Regions from separate parts of the Shewanella sediminis HAW-EB3 genome, predicted to be linked through region 3. Evidence: predicted binding sites of a transcription regulator. Region 3 holds the regulator's gene; each other region holds the start of a gene.

Region 1 (8,105 bases), 1.6 Mb from region 3:
TAAGCCATTTTTAGGTAAGTAACGTGTTCGATAGTGATTTGATGGTATAATATTCTAATCACGCTATTGTTGGAGTGCATAATGAGTACATTTATAGCGGCATTTGTAGTGTTACTGCTGTTCTTTTTATTAATGTCGATCGGTTATTTGGTTAAACGCACAGCCGTTGCAGGTAGTTGCGGTGGGTTAGGCGCACTCGGAATTGAGAAGGCGTGTGATTGCGATGACCCATGTGAAAACCGCAAGGCTAAGATGGCCGAAGCGGAACGATTAGAAAAGCTTAATAAGAATCGCATTCTTTAGTTAACTTAGATTCACCATAATTGAGCACCTTAACTAACACTTCTAGTAAAAGGTGCTTTTTTATGCCCGAAAATCAACGACCCCCGAAGATGTTTGACTATACTTTTTCTATGATTTGTCGATGAATGAGGATAGCCGATGAGTTTTGACATGGAAGTTATATTAGATTCAGTTGTTCATTTGACGGAACAACGTCAGCTAGAGTCACTTACCGCCAGCCTTATCTCCACCGTTAGACAGTTTATCGCCCCCATAGATGTACAGATACTCGATACCTCTCTATCAGATGATGACAGGGAAGAGGTTATTCTTCCCGAACATTTACTCAATGATGCCGGTGGATTAAAGAAAAGCTTAGCTTGTTTTACTCATTGTGTGTCGATGCGTCAAACTTACTACTGTCGCGATACTATTCCGGCACAAGTTGCCATACCTATCATTTTAAATAACTGTATTGTTAAGGTGCTATGGGTAAAAATTACCTGTCTTTCCGATCAAAATATTAATTTGTTAAATGGCTTCGCTAAGGTTTATGAAAATTTTCTCACCATCGTTATCGAATGTGAAACAGATGTGCTGACCGGCTTACTGAATAGAAAGGCGTTCGAGAGCAGGTTGAAGCTGGCGAGTGAAACCAGCTATCAAAATTCCGGGCTCGATGATCAGAGATTGAGTTATTGGCTCTGTATTTTTGATATCGACAAGTTTAAATTGATCAATGATACTTTCGGTCATCTCTATGGCGATGAAATCCTGTTGGATTTAGTCACGGTTATGCGAAACGTATTCAGTGAGAGTGACGGAATGTTCAGATTTGGGGGCGACGAGTTTGTGCTCTTGATTGCTCCCGATACTAAACAGAGGGTGCGTGCTAAGTGCGAGCGATTCTGTAACGAGTTGTATGAGTTTCATGATCAAAATATCCAGGTCACACTCTCTATGGGGATGACTGAGGTATTGCCTGGTGAGCAAGCCAGTGGTTTATTGGAAAAGGCCGATCAGGCTCTCTATTACGTCAAGGAAAATGGTCGTAACCGAATTGAGATATTTGAAGAGCTGGTATCTCAGGAGTTAATTTCCCTTAAGAAGTTTGAGGACGATATCGAAATCTTTTGAGTATTCTTGAACTAACTGAGCTTAAGATGATCTACGAACAGTTCTAATCTCAGTCTGCTGCCAACTACTTGCTAACCCTAAGCATGATCCTTAGGGCTCCTTTCTGTTTTTATGTGCTTTCACTTGAGTACTGTTTAAATATACAGTATCTTGTTTGACAGGTACTATTTTTGAATTTAGTTTAGTGAAAAAAATCATTCATATCGATATGGATTGTTATTTTGCCGCGGTGGAGATGCGTGACTTCCCTGAGTTAAGGGGGAAACCCATCGCCGTGGGAGGAAGAAGCGACAGGCGAGGTGTCATCAGTACCTGTAACTATGAAGCCAGGAAATTTGGTGTTCGCTCAGCCATGGCCTCGGGCTATGCCCTGAAACTCTGCCCCGATTTGATATTGGTGCCGGGACGCATGTCCGTTTACAAGGAGGTGTCGGCACAGATCAGGGAAGTTTTTTCTCACTACACCGACTTGATAGAGCCGCTCTCACTCGATGAAGCCTATCTCGATGTCACCGACTGCACCCAGTGTCAGGGTTCGGCAACATTAATCGCTGAGGCCATTCGACAAGAGATATTTGAACTTACGGGGTTAACCGCCTCAGCCGGAATCGCCCCCATTAAGTTTCTCGCAAAGATAGCTTCAGATCTTAATAAACCTAACGGACAGTATGTGATAACGCCCAATATGATCCCGGCATTCGTAAAGGATCTGCCGCTTATCAAGATCCCCGGAGTGGGCAAGGTTACTGGCAAAAAACTTGAAGATATCGGTTTAATCACCTGTAGCGATCTGCAGGCTTATCCTGAAGCGGCGTTAATTGAGCGATTTGGGAAATTTGGTTCCGTATTGATTGAACGTGCACAAGGTATCGATACTCGTAATATCTCTCCCCACAGGGAACGAAAGTCCGTGGGCGTAGAGACCACGCTGGCTAAGGATATCTATAGCTTAGAGCAGTGTCAGGGGGTAATGCCCCAGTTGATCCAGGAGTTAGCGACTCGAATAAAGCGTAGCGCCAAAGATCGCACCATCCATAAGCAGGTCGTTAAGCTTAAGTTTAATGATTTTAAACAGACGACCATAGAGCATCGAAGCGATGAGGTGTCGGTAAAGTTGTTTTATGATCTACTTTCACAGGCGTTAGAGCGGCAGCAGGGGCGAGGCATTCGATTACTTGGCGTTTCCGTAGGCTTAGCGAGTCAGTCTGATATTAAAACAGCCGAAGAGAATGAAGTGAGAGAGTCGCAGATGGACCTTGGGTTTTAAGAAGTAACCAGGCCCTAGGTTCTGGAACCTAGGGCCTGATAAACTTAACCTTTCTCTGGAATACGTTCCAGTACGGCTAACAGTAGCTTGTAGTATTGATCAACGGTTTCAATCAAGACTTTTTCATCCGGACTGTGTGGGTAACGAATGGTTGGGCCAATCGATACCATATCCATCTCAGGGTAGGGTTTCTTAAACAGACCACACTCGAGTCCGGCATGAATCACCATGATCACAGGCTCTTTGTTGTAGATGCTGTCGTAGGTCTCGCGTACCAATGCCATTACCGGTGAGCTGTTGTCTGGCTTCCAGCCTGGATATGCGCCGCTAAACTGGATTTCAGCACCGGCTAGGTTGGTGAGTGAAGTTAAAACAGTTTCAATTTCCTGGCGACCAGAATCGATAAGAGAGCGAATTAAGCAAAGAACTTCAACACTTTCTGCTTCTGTGCTAATCACACCTACATTTAATGATGTTTCAGTAACGCCTTCAACCTCATCACTCATGCGGATAACGCCATTTGGACACGCATTAAGTAGGTCGATAAGCATATTCTGAGCATCTTCGCTCATCACTTGTTTAGCAGCCGGGGCTTCGAGTAGCTCCAGCACCATGTCCGGATCGGCAATAGCAAGCTCTTCTCTTACTAACGCCTGAAACTCTTTCGCCAGGGCATCAAGTTTTGTGATGTTTTCAGCTGGCAGCATAAAGCTTACCGAGGCTTCACGTGGGATAGCATTTCGCAGAGAGCCACCAGTGAAGTTCGTTAACTCTAAGGCTAATTCGTCTGCATGGTTAAACAGGAAGCGAGCTAATAGTTTATTCGCGTTACCGCGACCCAAGTGAATGTTTACCCCTGAATGGCCACCTTTCAAGCCTGAAAGGGTTAAGGTGTAGGTTGAGTGACTTTGCTCAGGAGCTTGCCAAACCATAGGCACGCTAATCTGTCCGTCAACACCACCGGCGCAACCCATGTAGATCTCGCCTTCCTGCTCAGAGTCTGTGTTGATCAGAATATCTGCATTCAGGTAACCGGCTTCCAGTCCAAATGCACCCGTCATGCCCGCTTCTTCATCTATTGTCAGCAGGACTTCCAGTGGGCCGTGAGGAATATCGTCTGAACCTAAAATGGCTAATGCAGACGCCATGCCGATACCATTATCGGCACCTAAGGTTGTTCCGGTCGCTTTTACCCATTCACCATCGATAAAAGGTTCAATCGCGTCTTTCTCGAAATCATGCGTTTTATCAGAGTTCTTCTGCGGCACCATATCGATATGAGCCTGCAGGGCAACAACCTTACGGTTTTCCATACCCGGTGTAGCAGGCTTCTTAATGATGAGGTTACCGACTTTATCTTCAACCAGTTCGAGTTGTTTATCTTTGGCCCAGGCTTGAATATGTTCGCTCAAAGCCTGCTCATGTTTAGATGGATGGGGAATTGCACAAATTTGTTCGAACCACTGCCACAGGGCTTGAGGTTGTAATTGACTTAATGCTGTCACTGATGACTCCTCTTTTAAAGTCGATGAGGCTAAAAATGGCCATAGTTTACCACAGTGTTTGGGGGACTTTCGGAGATGAGTGTTTCCTGTGAGTGTCTGCCGGTAATTTAAGTGTCAGCGAAAGTTGCCATTGTGATCCTTTCAAGGCAAAGAAGCTCGACAAAAGAGCTTGGCATTGAAGTGGATTTAGGGGCATATTGTCTGCCCAAACTAGATAATTTTAACTTCGGCAACTATTTAGAAAAGTAGGTTCGGGGTTATCAATATTCGATTCGGTACTCACTGCCCGCAATGATATCGATTTGATCTCACAAGCAAAAGGATGGTTTATGGCTCAGGTTAATTTTGTTGATGTACAAGATGATGATGCAATTTTTGAAGGTAGCGGCTGGGATGCACTCGTTGTCGTCGCTGCCGATATAACCCAAACTTGCTTCGATGAGATTTCACTGTTGGCAGACCATGGCGCTAAGGTAGATAAGCGCGTCGGTCACTCTCCTACTTTACTGTTTGCCCCCGGGTTAGCCGGTGGGCGACTCATCATATCTCCTGTGAAAAACAGTAATGATGATTTTGAAGATGTCAGAGTCTTTGCAGATGCGGCCAGAGCCGGTATCAGGCTAGCTAAGGACGCCGGCGCAACTCGTCCGTTACTGCTGGTGGCTAAAAATGGTGATCTCAGGTATCAATTTGCTTCCGAAGTCGCCGCGCTCTCTTGCGGTCAGGAGTTATGGCAGGCGCTTGAACTTCGCGAAGCTAAAGGGGACAACCCGGAATTTGAGGCTATCGGTTTGCTTAACTCATCTAAAGCATCACAGAGCCTGAACGCCATCGAGGCGGGGCGGACTCTGGCGCGGGATCTTTGTGGCACCGAGCCCGAGCGAATGTCAGCGCCGGCATTTGCCGACTACTGTGTTGCGGCTTACCGGGACTCGGGACTCAAGGTCGGTGTGATCGAAGATAGAGATGTCTTGGAGCGAGATTATCCCTTGTTAAGCGCTGTCGGACGCTCATCTTTTGCGGTGTCGAGACATCAACCACGTGTCGTGAAATTAGAGTATGTGGGAGAGGGGTCTATCGAACGCACCTATTTCTTTGCCGGTAAAGGTGTGGTTTATGATACCGGTGGTGCTGATATTAAAGTTGCTGGTGGTATGGCAGGGATGAGCCGCGATAAAGGTGGCGCCGCAGCCGTTGCCGGCCTGATGAAAACCTTATCTCTGCTTAAGCCTAAAGGTATTCGAGTGGTCGCCGAACTTGGCTTAGTAAGAAACAGCATTGGCAGCGAAGCCTTTGTGACCGATGAGATAATTACCAGTCATGCCGGTGTCAGAGTCAGAATAGGTAATACGGATGCGGAAGGACGTTTAGTGTTAGCGGATCTCCTGTCCCATCTCAGAATGCAGGCTGAAAAAGCGATAAAGCCTGAACTCTTTTCTGTCGCCACGCTTACCGGCCACGTGGTCCGCTGTTATGGTGGTTATACTGCGACGGTCGAGAATGCTGTCGCTAAGCAAGCCGGTATTGCAGCGAGCATCGCAAATGAGGGGCAAGCCTGGGGGGAACCTATCGAGCAATCGGTACTGCGCCGGGAGGATTTTGCTAAGATTATCGATCCATCGGGGGCCGCCGATATACTCTCCTCGAATAATGCTCCCTCTTCAGTTACCGCGAGAGGACATCAATATCCGGCGGCGTTTCTTCTGCAAGCCTCAGGTTTAAGTCTCCATGGAAGTGCATCAAAAACACCACTGGCCTATACCCATGTCGATATAGCGGGTAGTGCGACCGAAGGTCACCCACAATACGGAAAGCCGACAGCGACTCCTTTAGTGGGCCTGTATAAACATATCACCAGAGGATAAAGCTCCATTAAGCTGCAAGTGACACAACGTGTCACTTGCAGTGACTAGTTTGCAAAGTATGATGTCATTTTCCTTCTCTAATATGCTGCCCCAGTTTTTATCTTGGTTGTTTTTCATCGTTTATCTGAAACTTTTCTGTAACTTCTCCACCAATGCGCACTACATTTCGACTAAAAAGTACTGAATTGGTGGTTAACTTACGCAAAAATAGCGTATTTCAGATATAAATCAAAAAAAGCTTGTAATAAAATTACATTTAACTATAATTGATTTCGTTGGTTAGGCACTGAGCCTTCCATCATTAAGTCTATCCAGGATGGATAACTCTCCAAGGAATCGAGCGACAGGTTGACTCTACGGCTTTTTAGCTGCTTTGTTTTACAAGTTAAGCCAAATTTGAGTAGAGTAATTTTATTACAACTTTGTTTAGGAGTATTGACTATGTCTTATACCGGAAATCAGCACGTTTATTGGCAAAACACTTGGTTCTGTACCGATGCTTTGCGTGGCGGCTTATTTGCAATGAACACTAAGGGTTAATCCTTTAGGGTTTACAGGGCTGACTACCCCTTTAAGTAGTTTCCATCATCCATCAACCTTAATCCCTTTTGGGATGTTTAGACTCAAGTTGCATCTTGATCATCTGATCGATATGCCAGTGTAACTGCTAGCGTGGTAACTCTTTCCTTTAGGAACACTTGAAATTAGTCTTTGCCCGCTCTTTGAGCGGGCTTTTTTTTGTCTGCTTATCGCCTGTAGCCAGCCAAAACCACCTTATCAGTTGGTCGATCTCTTTAGACGCGTTTACTTGAAGGTGATCGGCGCTCGCCCTCTGTCTCTATTTAATCAGTATCGTGTCCCGTGTTCATCTATGGTCGTTATAAAATTACAGGATTGGGTGAATTTAGATTAAATCTCAGATAAAACTTGTAATAAAATTACATCAGGGGTATAGTTATCTCGTTGGTTAGGCAATGACGCCTTCCACCTCTAGGTCTATCCAGGATGGATACTTCTCCAGGGAATTGAGCGACAAGTTGACTCTGCGGCGTGATAGCTACTGTGTTATGTAAGCTAAGCCAAGTTTAACTTGAGTATTTTTTTTACAACTTTGTTAGGAGTATCTACTATGTCTTATACCGGAATTCAGAATGTTTATTGGCAAAACACTTGGTTTTGTACTGATGCATTACGTGGCGGTCTATACGCCATTAGCTTCAAGGGCTAACCACCCCTCAAGCTAGTTACCATCTATCGACCCTTATCCCACTGGGATGTTTAGACTCAAGTAACATCTTGATCTTAAGATTGAAATGTTAGTATAACTGTTAGCGCGGTAACTCATTCCATTAGGAACACTTGATTTAGTCTCGGCCCGCTCTTTGAGCGGGCTTTTTTTTGTTTATTTCCCCTCCCAGGCAAAATAACTAAATAACCCATGTAACTTCACGTCATAAAACTCAGTTCAGAAAATCGATATACAGCTGGCGGCGTCATATCTAAAGAGGTGAGGTCTTTTGAGATTGAGGGTTACAGCTTATGGAATGCCTCTATGTATGAGGAAGACGATAGAGATGTTGTCAGTCTTTTCAGACTAAAGAGCACCGCCATAAATGGCGTTAACGTGGATCAACGAAAACTATATTAGGTGTTGTAAAATTACAGAAAGGGGCGTTTTTGTACTGTTTTTAAAATAAATCTTGTAATAAAATTACATTTGAGTATAATTGGTCTCGTTGGTTAGGCAATGAAGCCTTCCACCTCTAGGTCTATCCAGGATGGATAACTCTCCATGGAATCGAGCGACAAGTTGACTCTAAGGCTTTTTAGCTGCTTTGTTTAGTAAGCTTGGCCCAGTTTGACTAGAGTAATTTTATTACAACTTTGTTAGGAGTCTTGACTATGTCTTATACCGGAAATCAGCACGTTTATTGGCAAAACACTTGGTTCTGTACCGATGCTTTGCGTGGCGGGTTGTACGCTATGAACTTTAAGGGCTAACTAGCCCCTAAGTGGTTACCTTAGTCTGCATAACTCTGACCCCTTGGG
Region 2 (8,105 bases), 2.7 Mb from region 3:
TTGCCAGCTCTTCAACCACAAAAGACCTGGCAGTCGCCAGGGCATCGAGATCGACAGTTTCTGCTTGTTCAATTAAGGCTGAGACCGAAGGCAGAGTAAAGATTTCGGCAACCAGAGCATGGTCAAGCTCTTCACTGAGGAGTATACCACGGTAGGCATCGGTCACTCGTGGATCGATGTGCATCGATTGCTGCTGGTCTAAGTTAGCGACATTATCCCAAATAGATTGGCTGATAAGCGCTACAGAGGCTTCCCAACGGGCAACTTCACTGCTGGCATAGCGCATCAGATGCACTAACTGTTCGACCGAGTAGGAGAAATCAAGCTTAACCGGCGCCGAGAAGTTTTGCAGTAGCGAAGGTATCGGCTGCTCGGTAATATCATTAAAGATAAACTCCTGACGAGACTCCTTAACATTCAAAACCTGACTCAACATTGAGGTTCCATCCGGTGATAAAAGCTCTAAATCAAACGGAATATGAAGTGCTAGTTTGTCAGTTTGATCCGCCGTAGAATGTGTAACCTGCTCGATAACAAGAGAATAGCACGCCTTTTTAGCATCATACTTCTCCGTCACTGTGACCACCGGAGTTCCGGATTGACTATACCAACGTTTAAATAGTGAGAGGTCTACGCCACTGGCGTCTGTCATAGCAGCGGCAAAGTCATCACAGGTCACAGCCTGACCATCATGACGTTCGAAATACAGTTTCATACCGGCTTGAAATGACTTTTCACCAAGTAAGGTATGCATCATACGAATAACTTCGGCACCTTTGTTATAGACAGTAACCGTATAGAAGTTGTTCATCTCGATCACAGACTCAGGGCGTATAGGATGCGCCATGGGTCCTGAATCTTCGGCGAACTGCTGATTTTTTATCACCTTAATGGCATGAATACGATTAACCGCACGAGAGCCGAGATCTGAGCTGAACTCTTGATCTCTAAATACGGTTAACCCTTCTTTAAGACTCAGTTGAAACCAATCTCTGCAGGTCACCCTGTTTCCTGTCCAGTTGTGGAAATACTCATGCCCCACCACCGACTCGATACCATGATAATCCTCATCTGTCGCCGAGTTCGTATCGGCCAACACATATTTGGTATTGAATACATTGAGCCCTTTGTTCTCCATAGCGCCCATATTGAAGAAATCGACCGCCACAATCATGTATATATCCAGATCATACTCAAGATCGAACCTGGACTCATCCCAAGCCATCGACTTCTTTAACGATGCCATTGCATGGTGAGCCTTATGAAGGTTACCTTTATCGACAAAGACCTGTAATTTGATCTGCCGTTGGCTTGATGTAACAAACTGATCTTCCAACAGATCAAAATCTCCTGCGACCAGGGCAAACAGATAGGCTGGCTTTGGAAACGGATCATGCCATTTAACAAAATGACGTCCCGATGAAGTCTCGCCCTGCTCCAGTAAATTACCGTTGCTCAAAAGGTAGGGAAATGCCTTGGCATCTGCTTCAACTCTCACACTGTACACAGCAAGTACGTCGGGTCTGTCGAGGAAATAGGTGATACGTCTGAAGCCTTCGGCCTCGCACTGAGTACAGTAGGCCCCGTCAGACATATAGAGTCCTTCGAGGCTTGAATTCGATTCAGGATCGAGTTTTGTTACTATCTCTAACTCAAACTCTTCAAGCTGAGTCTCGATACTAAGTTTTGCCTCTTCCTGGCTATAGCAGGTATCAACACCAGCGACTTTAAGTGAAATGATCTCAATACCTTCACCGTGTAATACTAAGGTCGTCGCTTGGTCATCTTTTCGTACAACCTGACTTTTCGCCGTGACAAATGTCTCTGCCCCATCCAAATAGAAGTCGAGATCGATATGGGTGATGGTAAAAGCAGGAGCCAGGTAATCCTTCAGGTACTTCGCATTCATTGTTGTCATAAACAGGCCTTAAATCCTTTTTACATACTTATAATACCAACTGGTATAAATAAACTAAGTTTGGGATGTAACAGATATGAAAAAACGCGCCATTGGCGCGTTTTTAATTATTTAACTCGTTTTACTTTGATTCGTTTTTAGCCACTCTTTCGATATCGACCATATCGAGAGTGATATAAACCGTTTCATCACGGAAAGCATCCGGTGTAACCAGTTCATCTTCATCTGCATCCGATTCAGTTTCTGTATCTTCTGAATCGAGCGACTTAACAACCTCTAAGCCTTGGCTCACACGACGTTCATTAAGACGAACGAGCTGCTTCTTGTCATTGGCTTCGCGCTCTGCAATACGTTCACTCTCAACAAGAGAGACCGTTTTTTCATCATGATGCTGCTTAAATTCGGCAATATCTTGGTAAATATAGCTAAACTCAACATCTTGCTTAATACGAGAATCGTGCTTAACAGACAAGTTACCGATCATGTTAGGGCTAACATCACCCAGAGTGCCATATTGTGCAACCGGCACTTTATCCCAAGGCAATGCATTCTCTTCCTCAGCTTCACCATACTCACCCGGCTCTAAAGCACTCGGGAATGAAATATCCGGTGTAACACCCTTAAGCTGAGTACTGCCACCATTGATACGGTAGAACTTAGCTATGGTGTACTGAACGTGACCAATTGGCTTCTCATACATATCATAGATACGGCCGAGGCTCTTATGCTGCTGAACCGTACCTTTACCGAAAGTCGACTCACCGACAATCAGCGCACGGTCATAATCCTGAAGTGCAGCAGCGAAAATTTCAGAGGCAGAAGCACTATAACGATCAACCATGACTGTTAATGGTCCGCTATAGGTGGTACGGCCGTCATTATCTCGATTTTGCGAGACCTTACCATTGGCATCTCTTATTTGTACAACCGGACCTTGCTCGATAAACAATCCGGTTAAGAGTGTAGCCTCGGTTAATGCACCACCACCGTTGCCCCGCAGATCAATAATAACACCTTCGACCTGCGCTTTTTTCAGCTTAATCAGCTCTTTAGACACATCTTTAGACAGATCCATATAGAAGCCTGGGATCTGGATGACACCGACCTTACGATTAGCATAGAGACCTTCATCTGGCTCTATCACCTCAGAGGTAGCTGCACGATCTTCGAGTCTGATCTTATCTCTTACTATGGTCACTTCGAATGTTTTAGCCGAAGAACCACCTTTTTTAGGTAAAATCTGTAAAACGACTTTACTGCCCTTAGGGCCTTTAATCAGCTCGACAACATCATCGAGACGCCAGCCAATGACATCAACAATCTCTTTGTCATCCTGGCCAACACCGACAATCTTATCTTCCGGTGATAACTTTTCACTCGTTGCTGCGGGCCCGCCAGCAACCAGACTCTTGATGACGGTATAATCATCATCCATCTGTAATACGGCACCAATACCCTCAAGACTTAAGTTCATCTCCATCTGGAAACGTTCAGCATTTCTTGGAGAGAGATAACTGGTGTGAGGCTCTACGGTGCGAGAAAAGGCATTCATCACGCCTTGAAAAACATCTTCACTCTTAGTCTGACTAAGGCGCTTAATCGCATTGTTATAGCGCTTCTCAAGAACGGGAACAATTTCATCCCACTCTTTACCGGTTAATTTAAGGTTTAACGCATCATATTTGACTCTTTGACGCCATAACTCGTTGAGTTCAGCCTCATCTTTCGGCCAGGCGGCATCTTCACGATTAAACTGATACTTATCATTAGCAAGAGTAAAATCCATCTCTTTGTCTAAGAGAGATAATGCATATGAGAAACGGTCATAACGACGCTTTTGAACGAGTTCGAACATCTTATAAGCAGGAGTCAAATCACCACTTTTAAGCATGTCATCAAACTGTTTCGAATAAACAGCAAAAGTATCAAGATCTGTTTGTAGCAATACATTACGACGGTAATCTAATTGCTTGAGGTAGCGCTTGAATACCTGCTCGGAAAACGCATCATCAAGATCAAATCTGTGATAGTGAGAGCGAGTAAAGAGGCCAGTAACGCGCTTACTGGCTACTTTATGCTGCGGTTCCTGCGATAGTGCGGGTAACTCGCTGAATGGAATTGATGGGGTTAACGCCCACGCCGAGAATCCTACAAAAATACTGGCGATTGAGGCAGCCAGGGTAATTTTTCGCATCAACAAGTTACTCCTTTACTATGAGATAGTTACAGCATTATGTGTTCAATACGTACTTTAACGGTTAAACCTGAATCTAACTGTACCTGAACATCTTCTTTCTTAATGTCTAAGATAACGCCAGCAACTGGTGTCTTACCTAGTTTGACATTAACACGCTGATTTTGTTTCAGCTCATTTAACACAGCAGGTGTTAAAATAACTTCCGGAGCTTGCTCTTTAACCGGCTTAGGTGCTGGTTTTGCACGTTTAGCAGCAGGTTTCTTTGCTGGCTTTTTATTCGCCTTAGCAGCCTGACCTTCGCTCTTAGCGGCAGCGGCTTTGGCTACACGCTTAGCTTTAGCCTTCTCTTGACTCTCTTTAAGAGTAGACTGAGCATGGTCTATGTGCTCTTGCTCTAACTCACCACAAGGGGTTCCGTCTAAGTCGATACGCTGTGCACCGGCTTTAACGCCCTTTAGGTAACGCCAACTACTAGTATAGCGTCTTAAGGCAATTCTCAATTGAGTTTTACTGACTTTAGAATCATCAGCTAACCTTTCAGCCAAATCCTGAAACAATCCAATTTTTAATGGCTTCGTTTCACCCTCGGCGATAAAGCACAAAGGAAATGTTTCATATAAATACGCAAGAATTGCGTTGGTGTCGGTCAACTTCTCTGTTGATTCCATCATTACTTCCACAGTTAAAAAAGGGACACTAGTTGAACATATCGAAAAGATACGCCACCAAGAGTCGTTTATATTTGTCTGTCTTAGGCCAAGTACAAGCTCCAATAGCAACATTGAAACTCGATACGAAGAACTGAAACAGCAAACATACCTTAGCAATTACAATTAACAAACGCCAAGCTTTCATTCCACGAATGGAAATATCTCGACGCCCTTATCATTCGAACCGCCTATTATAAACGGGACTTTGACGATTGCGACCATCAATTATGATAAATTGGTTGTAGTTTGAGCAAATAACGCCTTTTCAAAGCTATTTACCAATTTTTCCAGTCCAACTTGGTCAGTTTCAGCGAATCTTGCCAGGCTTGGGCTGTCAATATCGAGGACGGCTACCACTTCGTGATCACGCATAATAGGGATCACAATCTCTGAATTACTAGCCGCATCGCAGGCAATATGACCATCAAATTGATGGACATCGGCAATCCGCTGAGTCGTGCCCTCTGAAGCAGCCGTTCCACACACACCTTTTCCTAGTGGAATCCGCGTGCAAGCCACTTTACCTTGAAATGGACCTAATACTAACTGTTTATTTTTTAAAAGATAAAACCCTACCCAATTCAAATCATCTAAGGCGTCATTTATCAAGGCCGAAAAGTTTGCCATTGCAGCAATCAAGTCATCTTCACCATCGAGTAGTGCCTTGGCTTGCCTATCCAGTGATGAGTAAAATTCCGTTATCATACAAACTTCCTAACAATTTATTTTTTCGATTCGGCTTTATTAGCCGTTTTTTTAGGCGAAGGTTCTTTTTTAGGCGCAACACCTTTCAATAAACTCATTAGTTGCTCTTTATGTTGTGCCAGATAGAAACTTAACTTTTCACAAGTATTTTCATCTATCTCAAGCTCGGACTCGGTCAAGAAAGGAGTGAGTTGATCCGCGATATCAAGCATCTTATCGTAGGCATCCGCCTCCTTCTTAGATGTAAATGTCATCTTCTCAACCCCTTCTCTGACCACAACAAATTTAGTAATAACTGCCATGACTGCCCTCATACTGTTTTTATATACAGTTACAGAGTCTCATAAAAACAAGTTCTTATGCAAGTACTCTGGAAAATCTGATAGTATCTGATTGATTATCGACACAGAGATCTTCCATGGAATGTGATTCAGGCGTGCTACGCTTAATCAACAGCGGTGGGTTATCTGCAAAAGACATGTATCAATAACGGGTGTAAGAAACGGATTGAAATCGGCGATGGAACAAGAATGTGCTGACAATAGTGTGGTGTTATGCCGCTCTTGTGACTTAGTTATCAGAAAACGTGCGCTACCTTCAGGCGTCCGTGCATTATGTCCTCGCTGTCATACAACTCTATACGACACGCCATACTGTTCAATCAACGGTATGTTAGCCTTGTGTTTAACAGCTTTACTTTTTTTGCTTCCGGCCAATGTACTGCCAGTGCTTGAGCTGCACTTTTTAGGCAGTGTCAGAACCACGACGATTATCGAAGGCGCTATGGCGGTATCGAATCAAGGCTATTGGATTGTAGGTATCGCCGTTTTAGTTTCAGCAGTCATCGCTCCTGCACTACTCATTTGGTCTGTATTCTGTCAAATTTTAATAATCAAATATCGTCTAAACTCCCCCTTTTTTCGTGCGGTACTGAAACGTCTACTCAGTTATCAGGGCTTGTTGGCGCAATTGAGCATGCTAGAAATTTATATGATCAGTATTCTCGTCTCTGTATTTCAACTCTCAGATTTTGCAGATATTTTCTTAGGGATGGGTACTTTTTGCTTCGGAATGTTATTTTTGGTCACCCTGTTTCTTCAACGTGAGTACAATCTGGAACATATGTGGAGTGTTTTAGATGAGTGAACTCAATAACAAGATGCAAGGCATAACGCTGGGTCTAACCCCCTGTCCCTCTTGCGGTAAACTATCTGTTCATTCAGATATTCACTGTAAGCGGTGTGGTAAAGCATTAGTATTGCGAGACTATTCCAGTCTCCATAAAAGTTGGGCCCTGTTGATCACGGCAACCATTTTATTGTTTCCAGCCAATCTCTACCCCATCACTATGTTGGTCAACAGAGGGCAGATCCGCCACGATACTATTTTCACAGGGATAGTCCACTTGGTCGAGTCGGATATGTTCCCTATCGCTGTCATTCTATTTACTGCCAGCATTCTGGTCCCTATGCTGAAGATCGTCGGGCTAACCGCATATTTGATCGCTATCAGTTTCCGACTGCCAATATCTAAACAGAAATTGATGATCGGATTTCATATCATTGAATGGATAGGACGTTGGTCGATGTTGGACCTTTTCGTTATATCAATAACCGCCGCACTGGTTAATATGGGCCAGTTGTTAGATGCTAAACCCGCACCGGCAGCCACTGCTTTTGCCTTGGTCATATTACTGACCCAATTAGCAGCAAAAGTGCTGGATACTCGTTTACTCTGGGATCGATTGGAATCGAAAGATGACGCAAATGGAAACACCTAAAGTCGTAAAAAAGAAGCTATTCTCGCCAATTTGGCTCTTACCTCTGGTTGCGCTAGCCCTAGGCGGCTGGCTGGGTATCAAGAGCATAAAAGAAGCCGGAATTGAGGTGCAGATACACTTTCCCAGTGCAACCGGGATAGATATTGGGAAAACCTTGGTTCGTTATCAAGGTCTCACCGTCGGAAAAGTTGTCGATATCAGTATTGATGATGATCTAAAGGGCGTTAATGTCGACCTTAAGATGGATTACCGTGCAGGGCCGTTTCTGAACGACGGCACTAAGTTCTGGTTAGTTGCCCCTAAAGCCTCAATTACCGGTGTTGAAGGCCTGGATGCACTATTTTCCGGAAACTATATCGCGATTCAACCCGGTGAGGGAGAGTCACAATCTTTCTTTGAAGCTGAAATCAACGCTCCGGCAGTCCAACCCGGCACTGACGGACTAGTCATAGAGTTAAGCAGCGACAACTTAGGCTCGTTGGATGTCGGTTCACAGCTTTTTTACCGCCAAATTCCAGTCGGTCAGGTCACCAGTTACCGTTTAGAGGGCTCTAAGCGCATATTAATGACTGCGTTTGTCAAAAAACAGTATGCACATTTGGTTAAAACAGACTCGCAATTTTGGAATGTGTCTGGGATCAGCATAGATGCCTCTCTTTCGGGTATCGAGGTAAAGTCTGAAAGCTTGTCGGCAATCCTTGCCGGAGGACTCAGTTTCAGTTCATCAGATGATGCACAAGAAGCGGCTAATGGCCAAAGTTTCCAAATTTATGACAATCAGAAGATGGCCCTCGG
Region 3 (8,105 bases):
TAATCTTTATGCTCCGCAGTCACACTATCGACAATCGTCTGCCTGACAGACGAACGGAGCAATCCATTCGCTCGCTCCCGGATCCTTTGGACATCGACTTTATTACCGTTATCAGACAGGTAACCTAACTCCTTGAGCTTGACACTGAGTGCTCCATAGAGCTTCTTATCATAAAACTCAGGGGCTGTAATACCATGCAGCGCGCCTAATCGCTGTGCCAGCTTGTGGCTTTCACGCTCAAGATCGGAACGCTCCATCTTGGGGCAAACCGCCAACAGATTGAAGATAATGGCGTAACGCTGTAACGTTTCACCGACCGTTCCCGCGAGTAATAAGAGTTGATTCACTTCGGTCTCGATAATACTGAAACCATCATCCTCGGTAACGAGGCCTTGAGCGATAAACAGATCCAAAATCTGACCAACAAGCTTATCTGTATCTTCCACGCCCATAAATAACTCAGCCTGAAGCAGAGGGTAGAAATCCTTGATGATATCGATAATCTCATCTCGTGAGATATGCTCATGCTGAGTCAGGCAGCTAGCTACCAGAGAGGGGATGACCATCAAATGAATAATATTGTTACGATAGTAAGTCATAGCAACGGCGATACTCTCGTCGATTGAGATAATATCCCCGAGAGGATCACTATCAAGCTTAATTTTCTTAAGCTCCAACCCCTGCTGAACCAGAGACTTACCATCCCCCTCTACCACTGAGGTATAAGAGGTGTAAGGTAGATCCTTAAGTAATTTAAGATAGAGGTCTAACTGCTTCTCCAGCTGAGACCGCTCTAATGCATTTTGCTCTGACGCTAATAAGACTAAACTGGTCAAGGTGACGGAGCTGACTGCCGCAGCATCGTTAATATTGGTCATAACCTGATTGGCCAAGGTATTCACCATAGGCGTCAACCACTTAGGTCTCTGCTCTGGCTCTTTGGCAATCTCTTCTTTCCAATCGGGTTTCTGTTCATTTAGAAAACTATGCAACGTGATGGGCTTACCGAAATTCACATACCCTTGGCCGAAATTGCCTAGCTTACGCAGGGCACCAAATACCTGCCAGACAGATTCTTTCTTTTTCTTCTTACCGCTCAATTCCTTATGGTATGTCGCCACCTCCATCACATGATCATAACCGAGATAGACAGGAACCAGAGTCACAGGACGCTTCATGCCACGCAGGACACTGTTCAGCGTCATAGCCAACATGCCGGTCTTAGGTGCGAGTAACCTTCCGGTACGTGAACGCCCGCCTTCGGTAAAATACTCAACAGAATAGCCTTTAGTGAAAAGCTGATCTAAATATTCACGGAACACGGTGGTATAAAGCTTGTTTCCTCTGAAGCTGCGACGAATAAAAAAGGCGCCACCTCTGCGGAACATGGGGCCTGCAGGCCAGAAATTAAGGTTAATACCTGCTGCGATATGCGGTGGAACCATCCCCTGATAATAGAGGATGTAGGAGAGCAACAGGTAATCCATATGACTACGGTGACACGGCACATAGATGATCTCATGGCCATCATGGTGCAGCCGTCGAACCTCTTCCGCCCCTTTAATGTTGATGCCTTTATAGAGTTTATTCCACAACCAGGTCAGAAAGCGCTCGGCAATTCGAACCAGGCTATCGGAATAGTCTGCGGCGATCTCATCCAGGTATTCCATCGCTTTCGCTCTGGCTTCAACCTCGGTGATCTTCTTGCTCGCCGCTTCCTCTTGAATCGCCTTCTTCAGGGTCTCGGAATTAATGAGCGCATGGAACAGTGCCTGCCGCTTAGGCAGAACCGGCCCCGTCATCACTTTACGCTGTCGACTAAAATGAACTCGAGCCACTCGAGCCAGTTTCTGGGCTATACGTTTATCGGTTCCATGTTCATCGGCCATATAGCGCAATGAAACGGCACTCGAAAACTGCACAAAATTATGTCGTCCCAAAAACAGGATCATCAGACACTTTCTAAGCCAGGTGGGGTTTTCACGCTCAAGTACAGCGGCCTTCATGGTGTCATCTTCTTTTCCCGGAGTTCTTCCCCAGTAAAGACTGACTGGCACAAGTTGAATATCGAGCTCAGGGCGCTCTTTATGGATCTTCAGCAGACTCATAAAGCTATTCAGAAAGAAATGATTGCTCTCTCTTTTCCCCATGAGGGGTTTAGCGCCTTCGAGACACACTACTCTTGGCGCCGACTCACCACCGACTTCGAGTGGCTGATAGGGGCTAGGAAGACCTAGATCTGCGGTGATTTCACTTAAGGCTGCAATATCACTGACAGACTCAGTTTTCATCACATAAGCGAGAGGTTTATCCGGATCTAAATTAAGATCTTTGAAGGGTTCGTGGGGCACAACAATAGTGTGTACCAACTTGTTCTGTAACCAGCGTAATGATTTAAACCAAAGAGAGTCTTGTTTGGACATTTTTCTTATGCAATGTGAGCCATGTTAATTACTGCATAGAATACCAGAAAATGGACAGGGATACCCAAAACCTTAAAATTTGGTTAATACTTGCGCTGAAAGAAATACTGTATATACTAACAGTTACTGTATAGAAAGACAGGATTCACCATGAGACCATTAACACCAAGACAAGCCGAGATCCTTGAACTGATTAAACGTAACATTGCAGATACAGGCATGCCGCCTACCCGTGCAGAGATTGCGAAACGTTTAGGATTCAAGAGTGCCAATGCCGCAGAGGAGCACCTTAAGGCATTAGCTAAAAAAGGCTGTATTGAGATTATACCAGGTACATCTCGTGGCATTAGACTGACTCAAGCCAATGAAAGCGAAGAGGAACTTGGCTTACCATTGATAGGTCAAGTAGCCGCTGGTGAACCGATACTGGCTCAAGAACATGTCGAACAACATTACCAGATCGACCCTGCTATGTTTCGCCCAAGTGCTGACTTTCTACTGAGAGTACGTGGGGACAGCATGAAGAATATTGGTATCCTGGAGGGAGATCTTCTTGCCGTTCATAAAGCCGAACAGGCTCGAAATGGTCAGGTTGTTGTCGCTCGTGTAGAAGATGACGTCACGGTAAAACGTTTTGAAAAAAAAGGTAGCATCGTCTACCTACATGCCGAAAACGAAGACTACTCTCCAATCGTCGTCGACCTTACCAGTGAGAGTTTAAGCATCGAGGGCTTAGCCGTCGGCGTTATCAGAAACGGAGACTGGCAATGAACTCATTAATTGGCAACAGTCCACGTCACCCTGGGTTATGGGTAAATCTTGAAGATCCATTATCGAATGAACTGCAAGGCTGCACAGTCTCTTCAGTAACAACTCATACCCAAGGGCGTGATGAATTGCAGATGCTGAGTGCCCAACTGGCTTCATTGAGTCATCGAGGTCAGTGGATTGTGCTGATTAGTCCTCCGAACATAGGTTACAAACAGATGTTAACCGATGCCGGAGTGAGGATGGATAGAGTCCTGCTCGTTCATGCTAAAGATGAAGTTGAAACCCTGTGGGCCATGGAAAAAGCACTCACAAGTGGTACATCCAGTGCCGTTATAAGTTGGACCCAATCCTTAGATGCAAGAGATAATCGTCGCCTACAGATCGTCGCTAAAAGTGCTCGTGCAGTAGGTATTGTGATTGAAGTTGCGAATGGCCACTTACATGGAAAAGCCCACATGAACGGCGTTGAGGCATTTAATCAACCCAGTTTGTTTGGTTCATTACACTAGCCTAAATTAATCATTGCTTTACATTACGGCCCCTTCGAGAGGGGCTTTTTTGTGCCTGAACATAAAAAATGTTTAATTATTGATCTTGATCAATATTTGTCCAGCAAGTAAGTTTAAGTCAGTAACAACGATAATTTGTTATATCCGAACAATTTAACCAGCTACGAAGTACATCAACTCTCTGACACAAGAGTGCATTGATCTACCGGGTCTAAATCGGGAGGGATATACTCAGCCGTAAGTGCAGATGTGGTTCAGCCTAGCAGCCATCAATAAGACTGCTTACTTTGCAGATAAAAGTAAAACCGCCAACGCACTTTGAAGTCATCGTTGCTTTTTTGGGAACTGAAGAGTTTGCATAGAGCAGAGACTTACTGTGTGACTCTTCTTTGTCTTTCTATGACAGAGGAGAAGTCTAGTGAAGCAAAAGTTGTATGGTTTGCCGGCGTTATTATTTTCGCCTTCTATCTTAGCTGCGGATATGCCCCTGAACATGACTCAAGGGGTAACAGAGATTAGTGGGCGGGTGTACAACCTGCACATGATCATTCTGTACATCTGTTGCGCTATCGGTATTCTGGTGTTTGGCGTGATGATCTACTCGATGATCAACCATCGCAAATCCAGAGGTGCGGTAGCTGCTAACTTCCACGAAAGTACTAAAGTCGAGATAGCCTGGACGCTCGTTCCTTTCATCATTCTCGTTCTTATGGCTATTCCTGCGACCAAGACCTTAATCGCAATGGAAGACCCTTCAGATGCCGATCTGACAATCAAAATCACCGGTTCTCAGTGGAAGTGGCATTACAGCTATTTCGATCACGATCTCGAATTTTACAGCTTGCTCTCAACCCCAAGAGAACAGATAGAGGGTACTGAAGTAAAAGGCGAAAACTACCTCCTCGAAGTCGACAAACCTTTAGTTCTCCCGGTAAACAAGAAAGTCAGATTTTTAATGACCTCCGACGATGTCATCCACTCCTGGTGGGTGCCAGCGTTTGCAGTGAAAAAAGATGCCAATCCGGGTTTTATCAATGAGGCCTGGACACGGATTGATAAGCCCGGTGTTTACCGCGGTCAATGTGCCGAACTTTGCGGCAAAGACCACGGGTTTATGCCGATCGTTGTCGAAGCTCTTTCAGAAGTAGACTTTGATAAGTGGGTGATTGCTCAGAAGCAGCAAGCGAACAATGCAGAAGCTGAAGCGAAAGCCGCACTTTCGAAAACGTTGAGCATGGAAGAACTCATGGCTAAAGGCGAGCAAATCTACCTAGCTCGATGTGCCGCTTGTCATCAACCTAATGGCGCTGGTCTACCCGGTGTATTCCCTTCTCTTATTGGTAGCCCCATAACCATAGGCCCTGTCGCGGCTCATGTCGATATCGTCGTCAATGGTAAACCAGGAACGGCTATGCAAGCTTTTGCTAAGCAACTAAATGCTACTGAAATTGCTGCGGTAGTGACTTTTGAGCGTAATGCTTGGGGCAATGACTCTGGTGATACTGTCCAAGCAGCTGATGTCAGCTCTGGTGGTTCGAGTTCTGCAGCCTCCAACGATTCAAGCACCGCAATCCCTGCCACTTTACCAGCAAGCCAGCCTGAGACTGAGCAAGTTAAAACGGCTGTGGCTGAAACGGCAAGCAAAGTTGTTGAGGAAGTTGAAGCGGTTGTTTTAGATGACTTAACGATGGATGAACTTATGGCCGTGGGTGAGAAGGTCTACATGACTCATTGTGTTGCTTGTCACCAGGCTGCAGGTACCGGATTACCCGGCGCTTTCCCTTCATTAGTCGGCAGCCCAGTGATCACAGGACCAATAAGCGGTCATCTCGATGTTGTCATCAATGGTAAACCGGGTACTGCAATGCAGTCATTTAGCTCACTACTCACGCCACAACAGTTAGCTGCGGTGGTGACTTATGAGCGCAATGCATGGGGTAATAACTCCGGTGATACCGTTCAGGCTTCTGACGTTGTTGGTCACGGAAATTAAGGGATTAAAATGAGCACAATTACACAAGATTCACCAGCAGCTCAGGACGATCACCATGATGACCATCATCATGGGGCGCCAAAAGGCATCATGCGCTGGCTCTTAACCACCAATCATAAAGATATAGGCACACTCTACCTATGGTTCAGCTTTATTATGTTCCTAACAGGTGGTGCCATGGCGATGGTGATCCGCGCCGAACTATTCCAGCCTGGATTACAATTAGTTGAACCCAATTTTTTTAATCAGATGACCACCGTTCACGGGCTTATAATGGTATTCGGAGCCGTAATGCCTGCCTTCACTGGGCTGGCAAACTGGTTAATCCCTATGATGATTGGGGCACCGGATATGGCGCTACCAAGAATGAATAACTGGAGCTTCTGGATTTTACCCTTTGCCTTCGCGATCTTACTGAGTTCACTGTTTATGGAGGGAGGCGGACCTAATTTTGGTTGGACATTCTATGCACCACTGTCGACAACCTACAGCCCGGATAGTACCGCTTTATTTGTATTTTCAGTCCATATCATGGGAATGAGCTCCATCATGGGCGCGATTAATGTCATCGTAACTATCGTTAATATGCGCGCCCCCGGCATGAGATGGATGAAGCTGCCTCTATTTGTCTGGACCTGGCTAATCACCGCATTCTTATTGATTGCGGTAATGCCGGTATTAGCCGGCACCGTGACCATGGTGCTCACCGATAAATACTTTGGCACCAGTTTTTTTGATGCGGCAGGAGGCGGAGATCCTGTGATGTTCCAGCATATCTTCTGGTTCTTCGGTCACCCCGAAGTCTACATCATGATCTTACCCTCATTCGGTATCATCTCAGCCATCGTTCCCGCTTTTAGCCGCAAACGGCTCTTCGGTTACTCCTCTATGGTCTATGCCACGGCGAGTATCGCCATCCTCTCCTTCCTGGTATGGGCACACCATATGTTCACCACCGGTATGCCGGTATTCGCCGAACTGTTTTTCATGTACTGCACCATGCTTATCGCTGTACCAACCGGCGTTAAGGTATTCAACTGGGTCGCCACGATGTGGCGTGGCTCTATCAGCTTCGAAACTCCTATGCTATTCGCGGTAGCCTTTATCATACTGTTCACCATAGGGGGATTTTCCGGCTTAATGCTGGCCATAACACCGGTGGATTTCCAATACCATGATACTTACTTTGTGGTCGCTCACTTCCACTACGTGCTCGTCACCGGGGCGATATTTTCTATTATGGCGGGTGCCTATTATTGGTTACCTAAATGGACCGGGAATATGTACGACGAGAAGCTGGGGAGGCTCCATTTCTGGTGCTCTGTTATCTCGGTCAATGTGCTGTTCTTCCCCATGCACTTCTTAGGATTGGCGGGCATGCCCAGACGAATTCCTGATTACGCCGTTCAATTTGCAGATGTGAATCAGATAGTCTCTATAGGTGGTTTCGCATTTGGTCTTTCACAGCTGATCTTCCTTGCCGTTGTGATTAAGTGTATTCGCGGAGGTGAAAAGGCGCCGGCAAAACCCTGGGATGGAGCCGAAGGTTTGGAGTGGACACTACCCAGCCCGGCACCCTATCACACCTTCTCAACACCACCGGAGATTAAGTAAACATGGCTAAGAACCTGGCGAACGCTAACCGAAAGCTTATCAGCTGGCTCATTGCTGCGGCGATAGGCATGTTCGGCTTTGGCTTCGCTCTGGTTCCCCTGTATGACGTGCTCTGTGAACAGCTGGGGATAAATGGCAAAACCCAGAGCACGGCCAGCAGTTATGAGCCTGTCACTATTGATAAAAACCGCACCATAACCGTTGAATTTATGGCACAGATACAAAGTGATCTGCCTTGGGAATTTAAACCTGAGGTGAAGCGCCTGCGAGTTCACCCCGGAGAGTTAGTTCGCACTAACTTTAATGCCAAAAACCTCTCCATGATTGAGCTTGTAGGACAAGCAATCCCCTCTGTATCCCCCGGACAGGGAGCCGCCTACTTCAATAAAACAGAGTGCTTCTGCTTTAATCAACAGAGATTAACAGCAAAAGCCAGTGCAGAGTTACCACTGATATTTTACGTGGATCCGGATCTTCCTGATTCCATAACGACACTGACTCTCTCTTATACCCTCTACAACATCACCGACCGTGAGTATGTCAGCGTTGTAGAGCAAGGAGCAGCAAAATGACAAGTAAGCACGAACACTATTATGTTCCCGCACAGAGTGCATGGCCAATTATCGGTGCCTTAGGGTTATTCCTTATCGCCTTTGGTGCTGGAAGTTACGTACAACAACTTAAAACCGATGGCGGCAGCGGTGGATTTATCTTGCTCGCGGGCATCGCCGTCATCATTTTTATGATTTTTGGCTGGTTCAGAACCGTTATCGCCGAATCCATGAGTGGCCTCTA
Region 4 (8,105 bases), 1.3 Mb from region 3:
ATGCTCCCATAAAAAGGGACCGCGCTTTTCAGCATGACACTCATAGCAGGTTTCATTGATACTGACTTGTTTGAGGCTAGCATCGGTCATTGAACCATGGCTACTGTGACAACTAGAGCAGGTCATTGAACCTACTTTGGTGCCGGTGGCCAAAGGATGACTGCTGCGCTTATTGATATCGAGCTTTTGCTCGGTATGACATTCGGTACAAATAGATACCTCAAATGCCGGGTTCATTATTTTGTCCTGGCCCGTATGAATATCATGGCAACTGGCACAGGATTGCTCCTCAGCGTGTAATGCGTCGTGCCATCCCATGCGTTTGCTGTCTTGATGACAAGATAAACACACACTATCTTGCAGTTCATTGGTCACATTGCTGTTGGCACCAAAGGTTATCATCGGCTCATTTTTGCCTCTGTGCTTTCCTTGAGGTCCATGGCAAGACTCGCATTGCAGCTGCGCCATAGGGCTCTCGCTGTTGCCCATTTCACCATGCACACCATCAAATAACGCCATCACTTTGGAATTATTCTTGTGGCACATCAGGCAAGTGTCCGCCCCCTTGTTTGAATATTTACCGACTTCAAATTTGTCTAATAATTGCTGCTCCGTAGTATTGCTTAAGGCAACATTGGACCAACATCCAGTACTGAATACAGCGGTTAAAAGTAGTTTAAATAAAAGACGTCTCATCTCTTTTTCTCTGTGTTAAAGCCCAGTAAAACCGAGCGGTACATTAATATACCCACTGAAGGCCTGACATTATTAAACCCTAAATAACTTAAACCTTAAGTTGCATACATAATTTGTTTTCATTGTTAAATGCAATTATCTTGTCTGCGGCAAACATTTAACATTAGACAGGCATTACCTTTCCAATTGATTAACTTTATAGGGTGTTATTAGTTTTTTATAAAAATACATTTACCAAGTAAAACGCTGAAATGACTTGAAATCTTCTATACTTAAGCGGTTAACCCTGTGTCTAGCTCGCATTTTTTTAACAAAAATGATATTTATCACTATTTGGCCTCATCAAAACGATAACGAAAACATAGGTGTAATCATGAAGATTAAAACGAAATATTTTGCAGAGAGCTTTATACACACGCATGCTTATTGTTCAGATCACAAACAAACCATAAATCGTTAACTTCGAACGCAATGGTATAATTTTTTTTGATATTGAAATATAAATAACAAAAATAGGCTCACATCTATTATTAATGTTATCTTTATTCAATGAGAAACAGCTTTAAATCACTTATAAATAATTGCGAGCATATAAACATGCCAATAACATGCTTTATTCAATACAAGATAAACCCTTATAAAGTCGACTTATTTGAACAGTATGCTAAAAACTGGGGGGAAATAATCCCGCATTATGGCGGTGATTTATTGGGATACTTCATGCCTTACGAAGGAACTTCAGATATCGCATTTGGCTTAGTTAGCTTTCAAAGCCTGGCCGATTACGAACGTTATCGGGATAAACTTAGGCAGCTACCTCAAAGTGTAGAGAACTTCGAGCTGGCTAAAGCGGGAGAATTCATTATCGAAGAAAATCGTAGTTTTCTTCGTTCTGTCGAGGGCACCTATAAACAAGCCCCAACATCTGCTATATAACATAAGGATTAGAAATGTACGCCGTGATATTTGAAGTGACACCGAAAGAAGATGGAATAGAAGAATATCTGGATATAGCCAAAAAATTGCGAGTTTTACTAAAGGATAATCCAGGGTTTATTTCTATAGAGCGGTTTCAAAGCCTGACAGAGCAAAACAAGTTGTTAAGTTTGTCATTTTGGGAAACAGAAGCTGCAATTGCCAATTGGAAGGAAAACATTGACCATCAATTGGCCCAGCAAAGGGGTAAGGACAGTTTATTCAAGTCTTATCGTATCCGGGTCGCTAAAGTGGAACGTGATTATGCATCAATCGCATAAACAGTGCCAATTATAAATATTTATTTTCAATATAACTTGTCTATGTATTTTCAGTACATTTGCATAACTAGCATTTTGACGCTTTACATTTTACTGAGCCAAACTCTATCATTTTAAATTTTATCATAAGCATCTGTTAAACAGACGATATTTTCTGCGACCTAACTATTTACATTGAAGTTGTAAAATAGTTAGGAGCAATGATAGTTTAATTATTTACTAAAGTGCGGCTTTATAGGCGAATAATGCCAATCAAAAAATTCAATTCATTCTAATTAGTTAATAATTATTGGTTTAGCTGAATATCCATAAATCATAAAAATCTTAAGCAGATCTAAAACTTTGCATTCATACTTGTGGTTCTTGGTGAAGATGAAAGGATAGGACAATGTATTTATATGCAATGTATTTAAACGCTAGAATTACTCACAAAATTTTACAAAGGATAAACCCTTGAGCGTCATTCGTTCCGCTAGTTATCAATGGAAAAAATCAGAGTATTCAAATCAACTGCAAACTTTCTTTAGTCAAGAGCCCAAGCTGAATGAGTTATTCATTGGTGCGACGAACAGTGAGACTATATGCAACTTAATATCAGCTTTGATTATACTACCAGAAAAAAACAAAGGTGAGGCTTATGAAATTGAGTTTGAACAGGCTTTCGATGCTCTATTTCAATGTTTTACTCTGCTATTCATTAAAGAAGTTGAACATGAAAACTTATCTCAAGCTGAACAACTAGTGCAATCAATTACTCTTTATTATGCAAAAAAAGTAAACCAAAACCATGATACCTATAGTCCCTTTACCGTTAATAAAGCGCAAAAAACGACCATTGCTTTAAAGGCATTAGAAGAACAAAGAAAACAACTTCGTAAAGAAAATCTGAATATGAGGAGCTCTTAATTTCGTAATAAGAAGGTGTATTACGCCCTCATCTTTATCTTTGAAAACATGTACTCGGTGCGCATAATCGCATAGCTAACACACTATGCGGCATTTCCTTGTTAGCTAACTAACAAATATAACTTAAATCGAAGAAACAAATAAACAAGTGTAGATAATGGAATGGACCCATCCCCTTTTAATCGGCCTCGCAATGGGCCACGATGAAGTTGCTCCAACTCATCAGAAAGAGGACAGGTCCATCATGAAGATTACTACAATTGGTTTAGATATCGCAAAGTCTGTTTTTCATTTTGTTGGCATAAACAAAGTAGGCAAGGTAATTATAACGATGCGCTTGCTATAGCTGAAGCGGCTCAAAGACCTAACATGCGTTTTGTTCAACTAAAGCCAGTCAAGCAGCAAGACTTACAGATGCTTCATCGAATGAGGGAACGTTTAAACAAACAGTCTACCGCCTTAATTAATCAAGTTAGAGGTATGTTGACCGAGTACGGCATTGCGATAGCAAAAAGCAAAGCGGCTTTTAGGACGACTTTTCCAGATATTTTAGCTGATGAGGACAATGAACTTACAGTGAAGGGGCGGTTTATATTTAATGAGCTTTATGAAGAGTTTACAGATATCGAGAAGCGACTCAAAAGCTGCGACGACCAAGTGCTAGAAGAGAGAAAAGAGAACCAAATTTGCCAACGTTTAGAAACTGTTCCCGGCATTGGTCCTGTGACTTCAACAGCTTTTTACGCAGCAGCTGGAGAAGGAAAAGATTTTACCAACGGTAGACATTTTTCAGCTTGGTGCGGCTTAGTGCCAAAGCAACATAGCAGTGGCGGTAAAGATAACCTGCTAGGAATAAGCAAAAGAGGCAAGGTTAATGATATCTTTATCCAGCCCCTTTTGGGCCATAACCAGCCTTATCCGTGTCGGACCATGGCCTTTACTGATGTGACTGCAGATGAGTAACTCAGCATAGCGACTATCATCGAGAAAACCACTGGCCACATCTGCCTAACACCTCTTCAATCTCAACGGCTTCAAAGCCCTTGAGTCTGAGCTTGCTCTTAACTTCAACGCAAAAAAATCGCGGCGCGCAAGTTGCGCCACCGCGAAATAGTGTGCCGAATGGCTTTCAGCTTTACTCATTTAAACGTTTAAACGCTTAACTCACTGGCGTGATTAAAACACTTCACCCGTTTCAAGATCGATGTTTTCATCTCCGGTTGCAGAATCTGCAACTGGCGCTGCCGGTGTTAGCAGTAAGGCACGAAGGGCTACATCAATTTCTTGTGCAACGGCAGGGTTCTCAATCAGGTACTTACCGGCATTAGCACGACCTTGGCCGATCTTATCCCCTTTATAGCTGTACCAGGCACCCGCTTTTTCAACGAGCTTATGGGCAACACCCAGGTCGACAAGCTCGCCGGTGCTGTTGATACCCTGACCGTAAAGGATCTGGAACTCAGCTTGCTTAAACGGCGCTGCAATCTTGTTTTTCACAACCTTAACGCGAGTCTCGTTACCAATAACTTCATCACGGTCTTTGATTGCACCGGTACGGCGAATATCGAGACGAACCGAAGCATAAAACTTCAACGCATTACCACCCGTGGTGGTTTCAGGATTACCGAACATCACACCAATCTTCATACGAATCTGGTTAATGAAAATAAGCATGGTGTTGGTTTGCTTGAGGTTACCCGCAAGCTTACGCATCGCCTGGCTCATCATACGAGCCGCAAGTCCCATATGGGAATCACCAATCTCACCTTCAATCTCGGCTTTAGGCGTCAATGCCGCAACCGAGTCGACAACGATAACATCGACGGCGCCTGAGCGAGTTAAGGCATCACAAATCTCCAATGCTTGCTCACCGGTATCAGGTTGAGAACAAAGTAGGTTATCGATATCCACACCTAACTTTTTAGCGTAGATAGGGTCCAGTGCGTGTTCCGCATCGATAAAAGCACACACTTTACCCTCACGTTGGGCTGCAGCAATAACTTCAAGCGTCAAAGTTGTTTTACCCGAAGATTCAGGGCCGTAAATCTCGACGATACGTCCCATCGGAAGACCGCCGGCGCCCAGGGCTATATCCAGAGAGAGTGAACCGGTAGAGATAGTCTCAACATCCATTGAGCGATTCTCGCCCAACTTCATGATAGAGCCTTTACCGAATTGCTTTTCGATCTGCCCTAAAACGGCGTTAAGTGCTTTCTCTTTGTTCGCGTCTATCTTCATTTCAATATCCTCAGAGGCACAGCGATTACGCTGATATAAATCTCGTGTTGACTCCACGACTTAACTTTATCAAGTAAACATATCCAGTCGGGGAGCCTCAATATGCAAACTAGTATACTGTACAATCATACAGTATCAAGTACTGTTCATGATTATTTTTTCTCGCACTCAATTCGACTATCGAAGCCTCTGTTACGGCTAATAAAATTCAATCTCACGATTTTTCACGACAAAAGGCTCAACAATGGCGAAAATATTGATAATATTGGCGCCAACTATTTATGGCACTCAATTCGTTGAGGTAGCCTGTTTAATACGTCAGAAAAGAGACGACTTGTAGATGAATGCTATCGATACCCAAAATTTAGAAAAACACACACCTATGATGCGTCAATACCTGACGCTAAAAGCTGAACATCCGGAGATGCTGCTCTTTTATCGCATGGGTGATTTCTATGAACTTTTTTATGATGACGCTAAAAAGGCTTCTGAATTATTGGGGATCTCACTCACTGCCAGAGGAAAAAGTGGCGGCGATCCCATTCCTATGGCGGGCCTGCCTTATCATGCGGTTGAAGGATATTTAGCCAAGCTGGTCCAACTCAGGGTGTCTGTCGCCATTTGCGAACAAGTGGGCGATCCGGCGACATCTAAGGGACCGGTTGAGAGAAAGGTCGTACGCCTTGTGACGCCCGGTACATTGACCGACGAGGCCCTGCTGCAAGAAAAACAGGATAACTTGCTCGCCGCCGTTTATCATGGCAAGAGCGGATATGGGTACGCCACCTTAGATATCAGCTCGGGTCGATTTGTCGTCGCAGAACTTGCCTCGACCGAGGCACTTGAAGCCGAGCTGCAACGGACTAACCCTGCCGAGCTACTCTATAGCGAAGATTTCTCTGAGATGGGATTAATCTCCGGTTTTAACGGTAAACGCAGACGTCCTGAATGGGAGTTTGATTTCGATACCAGCCAAAAATTACTTCTGGATCAATTCGGCACAAAAGATCTCCGTGGTTTTGGCCTGGACAATGCGCGCCTCTCACTTCAAGCTGCCGGCTGTTTAATGCAGTACGTGAAAGACACGCAACGAACGGCATTGCCACATATTAATTCAATCGTTCGCTTCAACCAAAGTGACAGTATCGTCCTTGATGCCGCAACCCGGCGTAACCTCGAACTCACGGTAAACCTCCAGGGCGGTCATGAAAATACCTTAGCCTCTGTACTGGATAATACGGCAACGCCTATGGGTAGCCGTATGCTTCAGCGCTGGATCCATGAGCCACTAAGAAACCAACAGCAGATCGAGTCTCGTCAGAGTGCATTAACCGAGATATTAGACACTAATCTGTTCGAGACCCTCGAACCTCAGCTAAAAGCTTTGGGCGATGTCGAGCGGATCACCGCAAGGTTGGCCCTTCGTAGCGCAAGGCCAAGAGATTTTGCCCGCCTGAAGCAAGCCATATCCCTGTTACCCGAAATTCAGCAATCTCTTGCTAACTGCCAATCGGCTCACCTGCATCATCTGGCAAGAATGCTCGGCGAATTCCCCGATGAACTTGAGCTATTAGAGCGCGCGATTGTAGATAACCCTCCAATGCTTATCCGCGACGGTGGCGTACTTAAAGAGGGCTATAATGCCGAGCTGGATCAATGGCGAGCACTGAGTCAAGGCGCGACCGATTATCTGTCTGAGCTCGAAGCCAGAGAGAAAGAGCAAACCGGTATATCGACACTTAAGGTCGGCTATAACCGGGTCCATGGCTACTATATTGAGGTCAGCCGAAGAGAGTCTGATCTGGTTCCACTGAGCTATCAGCGCAGACAGACACTCAAAAATACTGAGCGCTACATCATCGCAGAGCTTAAAGAGCATGAAGAGAAAGTGCTATCCAGTCAGGGAAAGGCGCTGGCACTCGAGAAACAGTTGTGGGAACAACTCTTCGATCAGATACTGCCTAAGCTTCATGACTTACAACTATTTGCACAGGGCGCCGCCGAGCTCGATGTAATAAATAACTTCGCCGAGCGTGCCGAAACATTAAATTACAGCTGCCCGACACTATCACAAAAATCCGGTATACATATAGAAGGCGGGCGTCACCCTGTTGTGGAACAGGTGAGCCAAACGCCATTTATTGCTAACCCGGTCACCTTGAATCCTGCACGAAAAATGTTAATCGTGACCGGACCGAATATGGGCGGTAAATCTACCTACATGCGCCAGGTAGCCTTAATTACTTTAATGACGCACATAGGTTGTTATGTACCCGCCCAGAGTGCAGTAATCGGTCCTGTTGACCGCATATTTACCCGTATCGGTGCAGCCGACGATCTTGCTTCGGGTCGTTCAACTTTTATGGTTGAGATGACTGAAACGGCAAATATTCTTCATAATGCCACCACGGAAAGTCTGGTACTGATGGATGAGATTGGTCGAGGAACCTCGACATATGATGGTCTCTCTCTGGCCTGGTCAGCTGCCGAATATTTAGCTCAGAAAATTGAAGCTATGACCCTATTTGCCACTCACTATTTCGAACTGACTCAACTTCCCGAGCTCATATCCAACGTTGAAAATGTGCACCTTGACGCTATCGAGCATGGTGACACTATTGTGTTTATGCATGCTGTTCAGGAAGGCGCTGCAAGTAAAAGTTATGGTTTGCAGGTTGCCGCACTGGCAGGGGTTCCAGGCAAGGTCATTACCGCCGCAAAGCATAAGCTACACCACTTAGAAAGTCGTGACACGAACAGCGCCGTAGACTCGATGACTACCTCAAATCAACAGAGTATGGTATTTGATGAACCAGTAAATTCCGCCTTAAATGACGCATTAGATAAGATACATCCCGATGAATTGAGCCCAAGACAGGCACTCGATATCTTGTATGAGCTTAAGCGGTTAACGAGCTAATACCAATCAGAAATGGTTGTATTTCAAATAACAAAAAGCGCACATAAATGTGCGCTTTTTAGTTATCCTGAATGCCTGATATAAATCAT

What was found. The regulator LexA, encoded in region 3, represses DNA repair genes until DNA is damaged. The targets are predictions, from matches to a motif close to TACTGTATNNNNATACAGTA.
Region 1: a site for LexA is predicted at 1,548-1,567, ahead of dinB (DNA polymerase IV). Genes of this name have one in related genera too.
Region 2: a site for LexA is predicted at 5,844-5,863, ahead of SSED_RS13065 (YebG family protein). Genes of this name have one in related genera too.
Region 4: a site for LexA is predicted at 5,212-5,231, ahead of recA (recombinase RecA). Genes of this name have one in related genera too.

What each region holds. Positions count from the first base shown of each region.
Region 1 is NC_009831.1:4,167,819-4,175,923, reverse strand. It holds gene SSED_RS17890 (FAD:protein FMN transferase) at 1-22, shown strand, start outside; gene nqrM ((Na+)-NQR maturation NqrM) at 82-303, shown strand; gene SSED_RS17880 (GGDEF domain-containing protein) at 442-1,419, shown strand; gene dinB (DNA polymerase IV) at 1,604-2,686, shown strand; gene SSED_RS17870 (aminoacyl-histidine dipeptidase) at 2,731-4,191, opposite strand; gene SSED_RS17865 (M17 family metallopeptidase) at 4,521-6,056, shown strand.
Region 2 is NC_009831.1:3,018,933-3,027,037, forward strand. It holds gene pepN (aminopeptidase N) at 1-1,918, opposite strand, end outside; gene prc (carboxy terminal-processing peptidase) at 2,040-4,112, opposite strand; gene proQ (RNA chaperone ProQ) at 4,142-4,783, opposite strand; gene msrC (free L-methionine (R)-S-oxide reductase MsrC) at 5,051-5,530, opposite strand; gene SSED_RS13065 (YebG family protein) at 5,548-5,832, opposite strand; gene SSED_RS13070 (paraquat-inducible protein A) at 6,050-6,676, shown strand; gene SSED_RS13075 (paraquat-inducible protein A) at 6,669-7,310, shown strand; gene SSED_RS13080 (MlaD family protein) at 7,288-8,105, shown strand, end outside.
Region 3 is NC_009831.1:222,119-230,223, reverse strand. It holds gene plsB (glycerol-3-phosphate 1-O-acyltransferase PlsB) at 1-2,423, opposite strand, end outside; gene lexA (transcriptional repressor LexA) at 2,574-3,194, shown strand; gene SSED_RS01020 (cell division inhibitor SulA) at 3,191-3,703, shown strand; gene coxB (cytochrome c oxidase subunit II) at 4,122-5,696, shown strand; gene ctaD (cytochrome c oxidase subunit I) at 5,706-7,310, shown strand; gene SSED_RS01005 (cytochrome c oxidase assembly protein) at 7,313-7,882, shown strand; gene SSED_RS01000 (cytochrome c oxidase subunit 3) at 7,879-8,105, shown strand, end outside.
Region 4 is NC_009831.1:1,541,265-1,549,369, reverse strand. It holds gene SSED_RS06705 (DmsE family decaheme c-type cytochrome) at 1-696, opposite strand, end outside; gene SSED_RS06700 (NIPSNAP family protein) at 1,294-1,632, shown strand; gene SSED_RS06695 (antibiotic biosynthesis monooxygenase family protein) at 1,647-1,952, shown strand; gene SSED_RS06690 (hypothetical protein) at 2,406-2,858, shown strand; partial or broken gene SSED_RS06680 (IS110 family RNA-guided transposase) at 3,103-3,725, shown strand; gene SSED_RS23930 (RecX family transcriptional regulator) at 3,705-3,860, opposite strand; gene recA (recombinase RecA) at 4,035-5,096, opposite strand; gene mutS (DNA mismatch repair protein MutS) at 5,437-8,016, shown strand.